3 regions of the Kitasatospora sp. NE20-6 genome follow, and region 1 is predicted to be linked to each of the others. Evidence: predicted binding sites of a transcription regulator. Region 1 holds the regulator's gene; each other region holds the start of a gene.

Region 1 (5,270 bases):
GTCACGAAGTCGATCAGCTCCTCGACCCGGCCCAGCAGGGCCGGGTCGAGGTCGCGGTAGGAGTCCACCGAGGCGAGGATGCGCCGCCACGCCGCGGGCGGGTCCACGGGCCAGCCCAGGCGGCGGCAGACGCCCTCCTTCCAGACCTCCCCGCGCGGCACCTCCGGCCAGCCGGGGATGCCCACGCTGGACGGCTTCACGGCCTGCCACACGTCGACGTACGGGTGGCCCACCACCAGCACCGACGCACCGGTCACCCGCGCGGCGATCCGGTGCTCCTTGGTGCCCGGCAGCAGGTGGTCGACGAGCACGCCGAGCCGCCGCCCCGGGCCGGGCGCGAACCCGGCGACGATCGCCGGCAGGTCGTCCACGCCCTCCAGGTACTCGACGACCACGCCCTCGATCCGCAGGTCGTCGCCCCAGACCCGTTCGACCAGCTCGGCGTCGTGCCGGCCCTCCACGTAGATCCGCGACTCCCGGGCCACCCGGGCCCGCGCCCCCGGCACCGCGACCGACCCGGAGGCCGTCCGGGCGGGCCCGGCCGCGGGGGCCGCGGCGGCGGGGCGGACGAGCGTCACCACCCGCCCCTCCAGCAGGAAGCCCCGCGGCACCAGCGGGAACACCCGGTGCCTGCCGAAGCGGTCCTCCAGGGTCACGGTGAACCCCTCGGCCGTCCGCTCGCACCGCACGACCGCCCCGCAGTACCCGGTGGCCGCGTCCTCCACCACCAGGTCGCGCTCGGCGGCCACCTCCGGCGCGGGCTGCTGCCGCTTCCACGGCGGGGTCAGATCGGGCCCGTACTCCCTGCTGCGCATGGACGGGAGTCTACGAGCCGGCGCACCGCCCGGCGGATCCCGCGGGCCCGCCGTCCGGCTACAGTCCCGGGGCGCCCCACACCGGGAACCAGCGCGACAGGTCCGACTCGATCCGCAGGTCGTTCGGCAGCATCGCCTTCACCTGCAGCTCCACCGGGCTGTTGCGCTTCTCGCCGCCGCCCGGCACCGGCGCGAACGGGTAGAACGTGCCGCGCTTGTACAGGTAGACCAGGCCCAGCGGCTGCCCGGACGCGTTGCGGAAGCCCACGATCGAGCAGAGCAGCTGCGGGCCGAAACCGTGCGCCTCCAGCTCGCTGTTGACCGCGTGCAGGTCGTTGACCAGGTCGGGCAGCTCCTCCGGGGTGTGCCGGGAGAGGAGCCAGGAGTAGCCGTAGGCGTCCCGGGACGCCTCGACGGGCACGCCGCCGCGTCCGGTGTCGGCGTCCAGCAGGGCCTGCACCTGCTGCTGCACCTCCTCGAAGGCGCCGCCCTCGACGGCCGCGAAGCACACCGCGCCGAGCCCGGTCGGCCGGAAGCCCGCCGCGGCCTCCAGGGTGAGCGCCGCCGACGGGATGCCGAAGAGCTGGTCCAGATCGGGCTCGACGGGCTTGGTACGGCCCAGCAGGGAGTCCAGGAAACCCACGGTGCGCTCCTCTCACCGGCCGAGCTCGGCGGAGATCCGCGCCAGCTGCTCCAGCCGCTGCTCCAGCGACGGGTGGGTCGAGAACAGCTGCGAGGCGGCCTCCCGCGCGCTCAGCGCCGGGGCGAAGTAGAAGGCGTTGTACGGCTGCGACCTGCGCAGGTCCTCGGTGGGGATGGCGGCGATCTGCCCGGTCACCTTCGTCAGTGCGGAGGCGAGCGAGCTGGGCCGGCCGGTCAGCTGGGCGGCGGCCCGGTCGGCGGCGAGCTCCCGGTAGCGGGAGAGCAGCCGGGTCAGCAGGAAGCTGAGGGCGTACACGAGCATGCTGACCAGCGGGACGAGGATCAGCGCGATCGCGGCGTTGGGGTCGTTGTTGTTGCGGTTGCCGCCGCCCAGGAAGCCGCCGTACAGCGCCATGCGGGTGATGAGCCCGGCGAGCACGCCGAGGAACCCCGCGATGGTCATGACGGCCACGTCGCGGTGCGCGACGTGCGACAGCTCGTGGGCGAGCACCCCCTCCAGCTCCTCCGGTTCCAGGCGGCGCAGCAGGCCGGTGGTCACGCACACCACGGCCTTCTGCTGGTTGCGCCCGGTGGCGAAGGCGTTCGGCATGTCGTTGTGGGCCACGGCGATCCGCGGTTTCGGCATGTCGGCGAGGGCGCACAGCCGGTCGACGGTGCCGTGCAGCTGCGGGTACTCCTCGGGGGTCACCGGCCGGGCGCCCATCGCCCGCTCGGTGATCCGGTCGCTGAACCAGAACTGCGCGACGAACAGGCCGCCGGAGATCAGCAGGACGATCGGCCAGGCGCCGCGCAGCAGCACGATCAGCACGCCGGTGAAGCCGACGTACACCAGGCCGATCAGGAACATCGTGACGACCATCCGGCCGGTCAGGCCGCGGTCCGGTGCGAAGCGGGAGTGCTGCCGTGACGACGACATCGCTGCTCCTTCGGTAGCTCGCTCGCCTTCGATGCTGCCACCAGGAGGCGGGGGCGGCGCGGCCCGCGGTCCCGACAATCGGTCGAGGATCACGTGGGCGGCCCGTTCCTGCCGCCGGGGGAGGGCCTTACACTGGCAGGTACGGTTCTGGCACTCTGCCTTCCAGAGTGCCAAAGGACCGGACGGCTACCAGGTCCAACGGGCGGAGACGGAGGTGCGTGCCCCGTGGTCAACGAACGCAGGGTCGACGAGCGCCTGATCGACACGCGTGCCGCCGTGCGCCCGCTCGACGAGCGCAGGCTCGCCGTGCTGCGGGCCATCGTCCAGGACTACGTGGGCACCGAGGAGCCGGTCGGCTCCAAGGCCCTCGTGGAGCGCCACAACCTCGGGGTCTCCCCGGCGACGGTGCGCAACGACATGGCCGCCCTGGAGGAGGACGGTTTCATCCACCAGCCGCACACCAGTGCCGGGCGCATCCCCACCGACAAGGGGTACCGGCTCTTCGTGGACCGGCTGGCCGAGGTGAAGCCGATGACGGCCCCGGAGCGGCGGGCGATCCGGCACTTCCTGGAGGGCGCGGTCGACCTCGACGACGTCGTCGCCCGGACGGTGCGCCTGCTCGCCCAGCTGACCCGGCAGGTCGCCGTGGTGCAGTACCCCTCCCTGACCCGCTCCACCGTGCGGCACGTCGAACTGGTCGCGCTGGCACCCGCGAAGGTGATGCTCGTCCTGATCACCAACACCGGACGGGTGGAGCAGCGGATCGTCGACTGTCCCGGCGCGGTCGGCGAGACCGTCCTGGCCGACCTGCGCGCCAGGCTCAACGCCCAGGCGTGCGGGCAGCGGCTGCCGGACGTCCCGGAGCTCCTGGAGGACCTGCCCGGGTCGTTCGAGCCCGTCGACCGGCCGGCCGTCTCCACCGTGCTCGCCACGCTCTTCGAGACGCTCGCCGAGCAGAACGAGGAGCGCATCATGCTGGCCGGCACGGCCAACCTGACGCGCTTCGGCCACGACTTCCCGCTGACCATCCAGCCGGTGCTCGAAGCACTGGAGGAGCAGGTGGTGCTGCTGCGCCTGCTGGGGGAGACCGCGGAGTCGGGCATGACCGTCCGGATCGGCCGGGAGAACGCGTACGAGGGACTCAATTCCACGTCCGTGGTCTCCGTCGGTTACGGTTCGGGCGACCAGAGCGTGGCAAAACTGGGAGTGATCGGTCCGACCCGGATGGATTACCCCGGCACAATGGGGGCGGTGCGAGCGGTGGCACGGTACGTGGGTCAGATCCTGGCCGAGTCGTAACAACGGCGGCGCGGACACCGCGCGGCCGGTCGGGCGCAAGCACTTCTAGAGGCGGAACAAGCGGAGCATTTGGTGGCCACGGACTACTACGCGGTACTCGGCGTCCGACGGGATGCGGGGCAGGACGAGATCAAGAAGGCGTTCCGGCGCCTCGCGCGTGAACTGCACCCGGACGTCAACCCGGACCCCAAGACCCAGGAGCGGTTCAAGGAGATCAACGCCGCCTACGAGGTGCTGTCGGACCCGGCCAAGCGCCAGGTCTACGACCTCGGCGGCGACCCGCTCTCCCCGAACGGCGGAGGCGGTGGGGCAGGCGGCTTCGGCGCCGCGGGCTTCGGCTTCTCCGACATCATGGACGCCTTCTTCGGCGCGGCCGGGGGCCAGCGCGGACCGCGCTCGCGGACCCGCCGCGGCCAGGACGCCATGATCCGCCTGGAGATCACCCTGGAGGAGGCCGCGTTCGGCACCACCAAGGAGCTCCAGGTCGACACGGCCGTCACCTGTACGACGTGCTCCGGCGAGGGCGCCGCACCCGGCACCTCCGCGCAGACCTGCGACATGTGCCGCGGCAAGGGCGAGGTCTCCCAGGTCACCCGGTCGTTCCTCGGCCAGGTCATGACCTCGCGTCCCTGCCCGCAGTGCCAGGGCTTCGGCACCGTCGTGCCGACCCCGTGCCCGGAGTGCGCCGGCGACGGCCGCGTCCGCGCCCGCCGCACCCTCACCGTCAAGATCCCCGCCGGTGTCGACAACGGCACCCGCATCCAGCTGGCCGGCGAGGGCGAGGTCGGCCCCGGCGGCGGCCCGGCCGGCGACCTGTACGTCGAGATCGCCGAGTCGGCGCACCCGACCTTCCAGCGGCGCGGCGACGACCTGCACTGCACGGTCACCATCCCGATGACGGCGGCCTCGCTCGGCACCCAGGTGCCGCTGCAGACGCTCGACGGGATGGAGGAGGTCGACATCCGGCCCGGCACGCAGTCCGGCCAGTCGATCCCGCTGCACGGCCGCGGCATCACGCACCTGCGCGGGGGCGGCCGGGGCGACCTGATAGTGCACGTCGAGGTGCAGACGCCGACCAAGCTCGACCCTGAGCAGGAGGACCTGCTGCGGCGGCTCGCCGTGCTGCGCGGCGAGGAGCGGCCGTCCGGTCACTTCTCGCCCGGCCAGCAGGGCCTGTTCTCGCGGCTCAAGGACGCCTTCAACGGCCGCTAGGCCGTCGCCTGCACCGACGCGCGGGGCCCGGCCGACCGGCCGGGCCCCGCGGTCGTGCAGCACCCCCGCACCCCCGCCTCCCCGGGCCGCCCGGGGAGGCCCCCCGCACACCAGGAGTGGAGCCGCTGTGACCGCGCCCGTGTTCGTCGTCGAGACCGCGCTGCTGGCCGGGGCCGCCCCGGGATCGGTCGTCCGCCTCGACGGGCCCGAGGGGCGCCACGCCGCCGCGGTGAAGCGGCTGGAGACCGGCGAGGCCGTCACCCTCGCCGACGGCCACGGCCTGGGCGCCGACGGCACCGTCGCCGCGGTGCACGGCAAGGACGCGCTGGACGTCACCGTCGTCACCGTCCGCACCGAGCCGGAGC
Region 2 (5,270 bases), on a different contig from region 1:
CCGGCTTCAACGACGCGCCGGTGGTCATCCTGGTCGTCGCCTTCGCGACCACCGGCCCGCTCGACCCCTGGTACGTCCTGCTCGGCACGATCCTCGGCGAGCTCGCCATCGGCGCCGCGGTCGGCTACGCGGTCGGCCGGCTCGGCGCGTACGGCATCAAGCACGTCGCCCTGCCCTCCTCCGGCCTGTACCCCATCGCGGTGCTCGCGCTGACCGTCCTCGCGTACGCGGGCGCCTCGCTGCTGCACGGCTCCGGCTTCCTCGCCGTCTACACGGCCGCCCTGGTCCTCGGGAACTCCAAGCTCCCGCACGGCCCGGCCGTCCGCGGCTTCGCCGACGGCCTCGCCTGGATCGGCCAGATCGGCATGTTCGTCGTGCTCGGCCTGCTCGTGACGCCCGCCGCCATGGGCTCCGCGATAGTCCCCGCGCTGGTCAGCGGCGCGGTGCTGGTGTTCCTCGCCCGCCCGGCCTCCGTCCTGGTCTCGCTGACCCCCTTCCGGCTGCCCTGGCGCGAGCAGGCCCTGCTCAGCTGGGCCGGGCTCCGCGGCGCGGTGCCCATCGTGCTCGCCACCATCCCGATGGTGGCCGCCGCACCGCGCGCCCAGGAGGTCTTCAACATCGTCTTCGTCCTCGTCGTGGTGTTCACCCTGCTCCAGGGCCCGACCCTGCCGCTGGTCGCCCGCGGCCTGCGGATCGGCGAGGGCGACATGGGCCAGGACCTCGGCATCGAGGCCGCGCCGCTGGAGAAGCTGCACGGCCACCTGCTCTCCGTCTCGCTGTCCCCCGACTCCCGGATGTCGGGCGTCGAGGTCGGCGAGCTGCGGCTGCCCAAGGGGGCCGCCGTCACCCTGGTCGTCCGCGACGGCAGCAGCTTCGTCCCCGAGCGCACCACCATCCTGCGGGCCTCCGACGAGCTCCTCGTGGTCACCACCGAAGAGGTCAGCGAGGCCGCCGAGCGCCGGCTGCGCGCCGTCGACCGCGGCGGCAAGCTCGCCGGCTGGCTGCGCGGACGCTGACCCCCGCCCGCCGCCCCGGTCGGCAGCGCCACGTGGACTGTGACGCTCCTTGCATCCCCAGCTCCGCAACGGCCTCCTGCCGTACAATCGAACGGTACGGGTCATCCGTACCCACCAACCCGCAACATCTGTCTGATGCAGAGTTGGCGCGACCGCTCGGCGGCCGCGGTCCGCAGCACCCTGCCGCACGCCGTCACCCGCACCGTTGCGGGGCCCGGCCGGACCCGGTATCAACCCCGGTCGACGCGCGAGAGGACGACTCTCGGCGCCGTCGGGGTCCACCCATGCCCCGGGGCGCTACCAGGCAGCAGGAAGGACCGACCGTGACGGCCCGCCGAACGGTCGACGACACCCGTGCCCCCGGAACGCCCGCACCGGCGTCCGGGGAGCCCGCGCCCGCGGCCCCCACCCGCGTCGGCTACGCGACACTGCTCCGCACCCCCGGCGCCCGGACGTTCCTCGTCCCCGCCTTCGCCGCCCGGCTCCCCTACGCGATGCTCAGCCTGGGCATCGTGCTGCTCGTCCTCGACACCCACGGCTCGTACGGCACCGCGGGCGCCGTCGCCGCCGTCTCGGCCGTCGCCCAGGCCCTGGTCGGCCCGCAGACCGGCCGGCTCGCCGACCGCTACGGGCAGGCGTCCGTCCTGCTCCCCAGCCTCGCCGTGCACGCCCTGTCGGTCGGCGCCCTGATCGCGCTCGCCCTCGGCCACGCCCCGGTGTGGGCGCTCTTCGCCGCCGCCGCCCCGGCCGGCGCCTCCGTGCCGCAGATCGGCGCGATGGTGCGGGCCCGCTGGGTGGCCCGGCTCTCCGACTCCCCCGCCACGCTCAACACGGCGTTCGCCTTCGAGTCCGTGACCGACGAGTTCACCTTCGTGGTCGGCCCGGTGCTCGCCACCGCCCTCGCGACCGGCGTCACCCCGGCCGCCGGGCTCGTCACCGAGGCCGTCCTGACCGTCGCCGGCGGCCTCGCCTTCGCCGCACAGCGGCGCACCGCGCCCGTCCGGCACCCGCACACCGCGGACGGCCGGCGCGGGTCCGCCCTCGCCTCCCCCGGCGTCCGGCTGCTGGCCGGCTCGTTCCTCGGCGTCGGCACGGTCTTCGGCGCCCTCCAGGTCTCCATCACCGCCTTCGCGGAGTCCGCCGGCCGGGCCGGCGCCGCCGGCACCGTCTACGGCGTCTTCGCCGCCGGCTCGATGCTCGCCGGGGTGCTGTACGGCCTCGTCGCCTGGCGGCGCTCCGCCCGGCAGCGGATGCTCGGCAGCTACGCGCTGCTGGTGCTCGGCTGCTCGACCCTCTGGGCCATGCCCGGCCTCACCTCGCTCACCGTCGCGGGGCTGTTCTGCGGCCTCGCCATCGCACCGACGCTGATCACCGGCTACACCCTGGTCGAGACGCTCGTCGGCGACGGCGCCAAGACCGAGGCCTTCACCTGGCTCACCGGCGCCATCGGACTCGGCCTCGCCGCCGGTTCGACCGTCGCCGGACAGCTCATCGACACCGGCGGCCCGTCCGCGGGCTTCCTGGTGCCGGTCGCCGGCGCCGGACTCGGGCTGGTCGCCCTGGTCACCCTGCGCCGGCTGCTCGTCCCGCCGGCGGCGCCGGGACGCACCGTCGCACGGGCGTCCGGCGCGGCGCGGTTCGCCCCCGAAGCGACCGCTCCGCAGCTGGTCGGAGCAGGTGCCGCCCAAGGCTGACACCCGGGACCGACCCGGATGGAGCCATCTCACATCCGGCATCGCTGGACTGTTCCAGCGGAATGCCGCATCATGGACGATCGTTAGCACTCATCAGGCGAGAGTGCCAGGAGGAAGACAAGTGCCCACGTACCAGTACCAGTGCACCGAGTGCGGCAACGGCCTGGAGGCGGTGCAGAAGTTCACCGACGAGGCACTGACCACGTGCCCCGCATGCCAGGGAAAGCTCCGCAAGGTCTTCTCGGCCGTGGGTGTCGTGTTCAAGGGCTCCGGCTTCTACCGCACCGACAGCCGTTCCTCCTCCAGCAGCGCGGTGGGCTCGGGAACGGCGTCCTCGACGCCCTCCACCGCCTCCGCGGGTTCGGCGTCCTCCGGCTCGTCGGGCTCGTCGGGCTCCGGTTCGTCCGGTTCCAGCTCGGGCTCGGGCTCGTCGGGGTCGTCCTCGACCGGCTCGAAGTCCTCGTCGGCGGCCTCGGCCGGCTGACGCACGGCCTGCGAAGCCCGGCCCCACCGACCCGATCGGTGCGGCGCCGGGCTTTTCGCGTGCCACCGGTCTTTTCTGCGTGCCGCTGGGCCTTTCGCGCGCCCCCGGCTTTTAGCGCGCCCGGACGCCGCGGCAGGGCCCGGTGGAGCCGTCGTACTACTCCTTTCGGGGGAGGAGAGTTTTCCACACCCCCGAGTTGTCCACAGGAATGCAGCGGGCGCTGCAGGTGAACGGCATTCCGTCGGATTCTGGGGTCCGCGGGCCGACCGGTCCCGCACACCACCGACCGAGGCGGACACCGTGACCACCTGCCCCGTTCCCCCGCTCCCGCTTTCCGTACCGCCCCGGCGTGCGGTGCCCGACTTCCCGCCCGTCCGGCGCGGCTCCGGAGGGCGGCACCGCCTGCAGCAGGCCGTACGCCACCGCCCCGGCGTCCTCGCCGCCGGACTGGTCGCCGCCGCCACCGCGCTCGCCGCGGGGCCCCTGCGCCCCGGCCCGCCCCCGCCGGCCGCCACCTCCGCGGTCACCGCCGAACCGGTCCCGGCCCCGCGCTGCGCGGGCACCGCGCCCCCCACCCGGTGACACCAGGCCCACCGATCGACCGGCCTGCCCCGGCGCGCCGCATTCCGTGACGGCCGAGGCGATGTGGTGTTGTTGCGGAATGAAAGGCTTCAAGGAATTCCTGTTCCGCGGGAACATCATCGACCTGGCGATCGCCGTCGTCATCGGCGCGGCATTCACGAATGTCATCAACGCGTTCGTGAAGGGCGTCATCAACCCGGTCGTCGGCCTGTTCGGCACGGGGGATCTCGCGTCCTACCGGTCCTGCCTCAAGGGGCCCTGCACGCTCGCCGCCGACGGCACGGTGTCGTCCGGCATCTACATCCTCTGGGGCGAGGTGCTCAGCGCCCTGCTGCAGTTCGTCATCACCGCGGCGGTCGTCTACTTCGTCTTCGTGCTGCCGATGCTGCACTACATGGCCAAGCGCAGAACTCCCCAGCAGGAGGCGCTGGCGGCCGAGGCCCAGGAGGTCGCCCTGCTCACCGAGATCCGCGACGCCCTGGTCCGCCAGGGCTGACACCGGCGCGGCCCGCAGGCGCAACCCCGACCTGCGGGCGTTCCACCCGGACGTTCCGCCCCGGCGCCCCGCCCGGTCGTGCTGCCCGCAGATCCGGCGGCGCGGCCCCGCGGAGCACTACCCCCCGTGGTGCGGGGGCCGCTGGCTGAGGTACCAGTCCAGCCCGCGTTCGCGCCCCTCGCCGCCGGGGCGCTCGCCCCAGCCGTGGTCGGTGTCGTCACTGCTCTGGCGGTCCAGCGGATCCCCGAACCGCAGGGCAGCCGCCGCAGGCTTCGCCTCTTCCGCACCCCGGTCGCTGTTCTGTTCGGCCATACGACCCGCCTCCGGCTCTCTCTCCTCCGTCGATGCTTCCTCCCCCAGCCTAGGGTCGGCCCGGCCCACGACCCGACCCGCCTACGCGCACCCGGCCGACGCGCACCGGGCCGCAGGCTCCGGACCGCAGGGGCACGGCGCCCCTACCGCCGGCCTCTACGGCCGGCCCCCATCGGGCGGAGGTCAGGCGGCCTCGAAGCCCGCGTGGTCGGCGATCTTCTTGAGCTCCGCCAGCGCGTGCTTCTCGATCTGCCGGATCCGCTCACGGGTCAGTCCGTGCTGCTTGCCGACCTCGGTCAGCGTGCGCTCCCGGCCGTCCTCCATGCCGTACCGCGAGCGGATGATCGATGCCGTCCGGTCGTCCAGCCGGCCGATGAGGTCGTCCAGCTCCTCACGGCGGAGCATCACCATGACGGCGTCCTCCGGGGAGACCGCGCCGGTGTCCTCCACCAGGTCGCCGAACTGGGTCTCGCCCTCGTCGTCGACCGCCATGTTGAGGCTCACCGGGTCGCGGGCCCAGTCCAGGACGTCCTTGATCCGCGCCTCCGTGGTGTCGAGCTCGGCCGCGATCTCGGAGGGGGCGGCCTCACGGCCCAGTTCCTTCGACTTCTCCCGCTGCACCCGGCGGATCCGCCCGAGCTCCTCCACGAGGTGGACGGGCAGCCGGATCGTGCGGGACTGGTCGG
Region 3 (5,270 bases), on a different contig from region 1:
CGTCCTCCAGGTCGGCGACCTTGGAGGTGATGACGTAGCCCTCCAGGCCGGCGTTCTGGGCGATCCAGCGCAGCGGCTCGGCGAGCGCCTTGCGGACGACCGCGACACCGGTCGCCTCGTCGCCCGACAGGCCCAGGCCGCCGTCCAGCACCTTCTGCGCGTGGACGAGCGAGGCGCCGCCACCGGCGACGATGCCCTCCTCGACCGCGGCGCGGGTCGCGGAGATGGCGTCCTCCAGACGGTGCTTGCGCTCCTTGAGCTCCACCTCGGTGGCGGCGCCGACCTTGATGACGCAGACGCCGCCGGCCAGCTTGGCCAGGCGCTCCTGCAGCTTCTCGCGGTCCCAGTCGGAGTCGGTCGAGGCGATCTCGGCCTTGATCTGGCCGACACGGCCGGCCACGCCCTCGGCGTCGCCGGCACCGTCGACGAGGATGGTCTCGTCCTTGGTGACGGTGATGCGGCGGGCGCTGCCGAGCACGTCCAGGCCGGCCTGGTCGAGCTTGAGGCCGACCTCCTCGGAGATGACGGTCGCGCCGGTGAGGACGGCGAGGTCGCCGAGGATCGCCTTGCGGCGGTCGCCGAAGCCGGGGGCCTTGACGGCCACCGCGTTGAAGGTGCCGCGGATCTTGTTCACCACGAGGGTGGACAGCGCCTCGCCGTCGACGTCCTCGGCGATGATCAGCAGCGGGCGGGAGCCGCCGCCCTGCAGGATCTTCTCCAGCAGCGGGAGGAGCTCCTGGATGGAGGAGATCTTGCCCTGGTTGATCAGGACGTACGGGTCCTCCAGGACCGCTTCCTGGCGCTCCGCGTCCGTGACGAAGTACGGCGACAGGTAGCCCTTGTCGAACTGCATGCCCTCGGTGAACTCGAGCTCGACACCGAAGGTGTTCGACTCCTCGACGGTGATGACACCGTCCTTGCCGACCTTGTCGATCGCCTCGGCGATGAGCTCGCCGACCTGGGTGTCCTGCGCGGAGAGGGAGGCGACGGCGGCGACGTCGTCCTTGCCCTCGATCTCGCGGGCGATGGAGAGGAGGTGCTCGGAGACCGCGGCGACGGCCTTGTCGATGCCCTTCTTCAGGGCGGCCGGACCGGCACCGGCGGCGACGTTGCGCAGACCCTCGTTGACCAGGGCCTGGGCGAGCACGGTGGCGGTGGTGGTGCCGTCACCCGCGACGTCGTTGGTCTTGGTGGCGACCTCCTTGACGAGCTGCGCGCCGAGGTTCTCGTACGGGTCGTCGAGCTCGACCTCGCGGGCGATCGTCACACCGTCGTTGGTGATGGTGGGGGCGCCGAACTTCTTGTCGATGACGACGTTGCGGCCCTTGGGGCCGATGGTCACCTTGACGGTGTCGGCCAGCTTGTTGACACCGCGCTCCAGCGAGCGGCGGGCGTCCTCGTTGAACTGCAGGATCTTCGCCATGTTCCCGTTTCCTCAAGGGTGTTACGGACGGACCGTGTGGATGGACCAACAAGCGCGCCCCGGGCCCGGGTCAGTGCTGACGCGGTTCCGGGGCGGGCTGCTGAGGCTTACTTCTCGATGATGGCGAGAACGTCACGAGCCGAGAGGACGAGGTACTCCTCGCCCTGGTACTTGACCTCGGTGCCGCCGTACTTCGAGTACAGGACGATGTCACCGACGGCGACGTCGAGCGGCAGGCGCTGACCGTCCTCGAAACGGCCCGGGCCGACGGCCAGGACGACGCCCTCCTGGGGCTTCTCCTTGGCGGTGTCCGGGATAACCAGGCCGGAGGCCGTGGTGGTCTCGGCGTCGAGCGGCTGGACCACAATGCGGTCCTCGAGCGGCTTGATGGCAACCTTGCTGCTGGTGGTCACGTCCGAGTTCCCCTTCGGAGATTACGGGGTTGTCTAACAGGAAAGGGCGATGTCAGCAGGCCTGCCGTCGCGGGGGTCAGGCTCGCTCGTCGCGTTGGCACTCACCCGGGGGGAGTGCCAGGAACGACCATAGGCCGCGGTTAGCACTCAGTCAACCAGAGTGCCAACGGAGACGCGGGTGTGTCGCGAAAGAGGTGAGCAGTCGTACTCATGCACGACGCACCGGCGCGGCGGACGCGGCGGACGCGGCCGGCGGTGGATCACCGCCGTCGTGCACGGGCTGCCGGCCGCGGTGCTGCTGCTCGGCGCCGTGGCCGCGGGCAGCGGCCGGTGCAACCGACCCGAGCCGCGACAATGGCCGGGTGGAGATCGAATCGTTCCGGGCCCTGCTGACCGACGAGGGCCGCGCCCTGCTCGCCGAGCTGCGCGCCTTCACCCCCGACCAGGAGCTGGCGCTCGCGACCCGGCTGCGCCGCGAGCACCCGGCGGAGCTCGTCCGCGCCGCGTTCGAGCAGGCCAGGCTGCGGCAGCGGGCCCGCGCGAAGTTCGGCGACGACGCCGACGCCCTGTACTTCACCCCGGACGGCGTCGAGCAGGCGACCCGGCGCAGCGTCGCCGAGTGGCGGGCGCAGCGGTTCGCGGCGCTGGGCGTGCGGCGGCTGGCCGACCTGTGCTGCGGCATCGGCGGCGACGCGATCGCGCTGGCCCGGGCGGGCGTGTCGGTGCTGGCCGTCGACCGCGACCCGCTGACCTGCGCCGTGGTGGAGGCGAACGCGGCCGCGCTGGGGCTGTCGGCGCTGGTGGAGGTGCGGTGCTCGGACGTCGCCGGGATCGACGTGTCCGGCTTCGACGCGGTCTTCACCGACCCCGCGCGGCGCACCTCGCGCGGGCGGGTCTTCGACCCGGAGGCGTACTCGCCGCCGCTGTCGTGGGCCGTCGAGGCGGCGCGGCGCACGCCGTTCGGTGCGCTGAAGGTCGCGCCGGGCATCCCGCACGAGCTGGTGCCCGGGGACGCCGAGGCCGAGTGGGTCTCCGACCACGGCGAGGTCAAGGAGGCGGTGATCTGGTTCGGCACGGGCGCCGCCGAGCCGTACCGGGCCACCGTGCTGCCGGGCGGCCACAGCCTCGCCGGGGCGGGGCTGCCCGCGGAGGCCGGGCCGGTCGGCCGGTACCTGTACGAGCCGGACGGCGCCGTCATCCGGGCCCGGCTGGTCTCCGACGTGGCCGCGCAGGTCGGCGGGCGGCTGATCGACCCGATGATCGCCTACCTGACCTCCGACCGGCTGGTCGCGACGCCGTACGCGCACGCGTACGAGATCGGCGAGGCGATGCCGTACAACGTCAAGCGGCTGAAGGCGCTGCTGCGGGAGCGCGGCGCGGGCACCGTGGTGATCAAGAAGCGCGGGATCGCGATCACTCCGGAGGAGCTGCGGCGGCAGCTGCGGCCGAGCGGGCCGCACGAGGTGACGGTGATCATCAGCCGCACCGACCACGGGCCGCTGATGATGCTCGGTCAGCCCGCGTCGATGTAGTCCTCCAGGCGGGCGACCGCGAAGCCCTGCTCCCGGATGCGGCTGAGCAGCTCGCCGAACATCTTCGTCATCGACTCGCCCTTGAGGTCCTTCGGGCCGCGGAAGTGGGCGAGGATGATGTCGCCCGGGCGCAGCTTCTTGTCGGCGGCCTGGTACTGCATGTTGTGGATCTGCATCGACTCCCGCCACAGCACGACCGCGCGCGGGCCGCAGGCGCGGACGGCGGTGCGCAGCCCGTCGCTGTGCGCGCCGTCCCCGTAGGGCGGGCGGAAGAGCAGCGGGGCGGTGCCGTACTGCTCGGTGAGGGCCGCCTGGGCGTCGCACACCTCGGCGTGCTGCCGCTCCGGGGAGACCGTGCTCATCGCGGGGTGGTCGGTGCTGTGGTTGTGGATGTGGTTGCCGAGGGCCTGCAGCGGCTTGAAGTAGCCGTAGTCGCCGCGGACGATGTCGCGGGTCAGGAACATCGAGAACGGCACCCTGAGGTCGGTCATCATCTCGACGAACCGCGGGTCCTTCTCCGCGCCGTCGTCGACAGTGATGAAGACGACCCTGTCGTGGGTGGGCACCTCGCTGAAGACCGGCACCTCGCCGTCGGCCGACAGCTTGACCGGCTTGTCGGCGGGCGCGGCGGGGGCGGCGGGGAGCGGCTGGAGGCCCCACTTCGCCCAGACGGCGGCCGGGTCGGCCGGAGGTGCGGCCGCGGCGGTGGTGCCGGCCGGGCTGCCGGACGGGCCGGTGGGGGCGGGCGGCGCGGCGGGCCCGTGCGGCGGGCCGCCGCACGCCGCGACGGCCGCCAGGAGGGCCAGTGCCCCCGCAACCCGGACCCAGGACCTCTTCGGCACAGCGCGCTCCCCCACCCGCGATCCGGCACCGGATCGTGCGAATTCTCAGAGAGGCACGCTACTCGACATACGTACTGGTGAACGACCAGCGGTGCACGGGTCGCGCGAGCAGCCCGGCCGGCGGGTCGGGGACGGCGCCCGGCTCGCCCGGCCACCACGTGATCAGCAGGACGCGCCCGCCGTCGGCGGTGAACACCTCGCTGCGCAGCGGCGCGGCGGGGCGCAGCGCGGGCAGGGCGGTCTCCCGTACCCAGCGCTCCAGTTCGGCGGCCCGGCCGTCGGCGGCGCGGGCCTCCCACATGTGCGCGCGGGTCACCCCAGCGACTCGTGGGCGTGCGCGTGCACGTCGGTGTGCGGCACGTGCACCTCGGTGACCGGGAGCGAGGAGTCGGCGGACAGGTCGAACGCCGAGGGCGTGCGGTTGCGGCGCACCATCTCGGCGCCGAGTGCGGCGACCATCGCGCCGTTGTCGGTGCACAGGCCCGGCCGCGGCACCCGCAGCACGATGCCCGCCCGGTCGCAGCGCTGCTGGGCCATCTCGCGCAGCCGGGAGTTGGCGGCCACGCCGCCGCCGATCATCAGGTGGTCGACGCCGTTGTCCTTGCACGCCCGGACGGCCTTGCGGGTGAGCACGTCGGTGACGGCCTCCTGGAAGGAGGCGGCGACGTCGGCCACCGGCACGTCCTCGCCCGCGCGGCGCTTCGCCTCGACCCAGCGGGCGACGGCGGTCTTCAGGCCGGAGAAGGAGAAGTCGTAGGCGGGGTCGGCGGCGGTGCTCAGGCCGCGGGGGAAGGCGATGGCCTTCGGGTCGCCGTCGCGGGCGGTGCGGTCGACGATCGGGCCTCCGGGGAAGCCGAGGCCGAGCACCCGGGCGACCTTGTCGAAGGCCTCGCCGGCCGCGTCGTCGATGGTCGCGCCGAGCGGGCGGACGTCGCTGGTGATGTCGGCCGAGATCAGCAGCGAGGAGTGGCCGCCGGAGACCAGCAGGGCCATCGTCGGCTCGGGGAGGCGGCCGTGCTCCAGCTGGTCGACGCAGATGTGCGAGGCCAGGTGGTTGACG

What was found. Region 1 encodes HrcA, which represses chaperone genes, less so after heat shock. Its sites were predicted from a motif close to TTNGCACTCNGNNNNNCNGAGTGCNAA; they were not measured.
Region 2: a site for HrcA is predicted at 2,794-2,820, ahead of SNE206_RS27290 (FmdB family zinc ribbon protein). Genes of this name have one in related genera too.
Region 3: a site for HrcA is predicted at 1,977-2,003, ahead of groES (co-chaperone GroES). Genes of this name have one in related genera too.

Annotation. Positions count from the first base shown of each region.
Region 1 covers NZ_BPRL01000005.1:122,328-127,597, forward strand. Annotated here, with positions in the region: gene SNE206_RS06100 (DUF3097 domain-containing protein) at 1-815, opposite strand, end outside; gene pspAB (PspA-associated protein PspAB) at 874-1,458, opposite strand; gene htpX (zinc metalloprotease HtpX) at 1,471-2,394, opposite strand; gene hrcA (heat-inducible transcriptional repressor HrcA) at 2,671-3,693, shown strand; gene dnaJ (molecular chaperone DnaJ) at 3,766-4,905, shown strand; gene SNE206_RS06125 (16S rRNA (uracil(1498)-N(3))-methyltransferase) at 5,033-5,270, shown strand, end outside.
Region 2 covers NZ_BPRL01000045.1:11,805-17,074, reverse strand. Annotated here, with positions in the region: gene SNE206_RS27300 (potassium/proton antiporter) at 1-1,016, shown strand, start outside; gene SNE206_RS27295 (MFS transporter) at 1,340-2,710, shown strand; gene SNE206_RS27290 (FmdB family zinc ribbon protein) at 2,832-3,194, shown strand; gene SNE206_RS27285 (hypothetical protein) at 3,495-3,776, shown strand; gene mscL (large conductance mechanosensitive channel protein MscL) at 3,856-4,272, shown strand; gene SNE206_RS27275 (hypothetical protein) at 4,390-4,584, opposite strand; gene SNE206_RS27270 (sigma-70 family RNA polymerase sigma factor) at 4,768-5,270, opposite strand, start outside.
Region 3 covers NZ_BPRL01000010.1:90,927-96,196, reverse strand. Annotated here, with positions in the region: gene groL (chaperonin GroEL) at 1-1,423, opposite strand, end outside; gene groES (co-chaperone GroES) at 1,531-1,836, opposite strand; gene SNE206_RS11265 (THUMP-like domain-containing protein) at 2,199-3,368, shown strand; gene SNE206_RS11260 (polysaccharide deacetylase family protein) at 3,350-4,210, opposite strand; gene SNE206_RS11255 (hypothetical protein) at 4,269-4,526, opposite strand; gene tsaD (tRNA (adenosine(37)-N6)-threonylcarbamoyltransferase complex transferase subunit TsaD) at 4,523-5,270, opposite strand, start outside.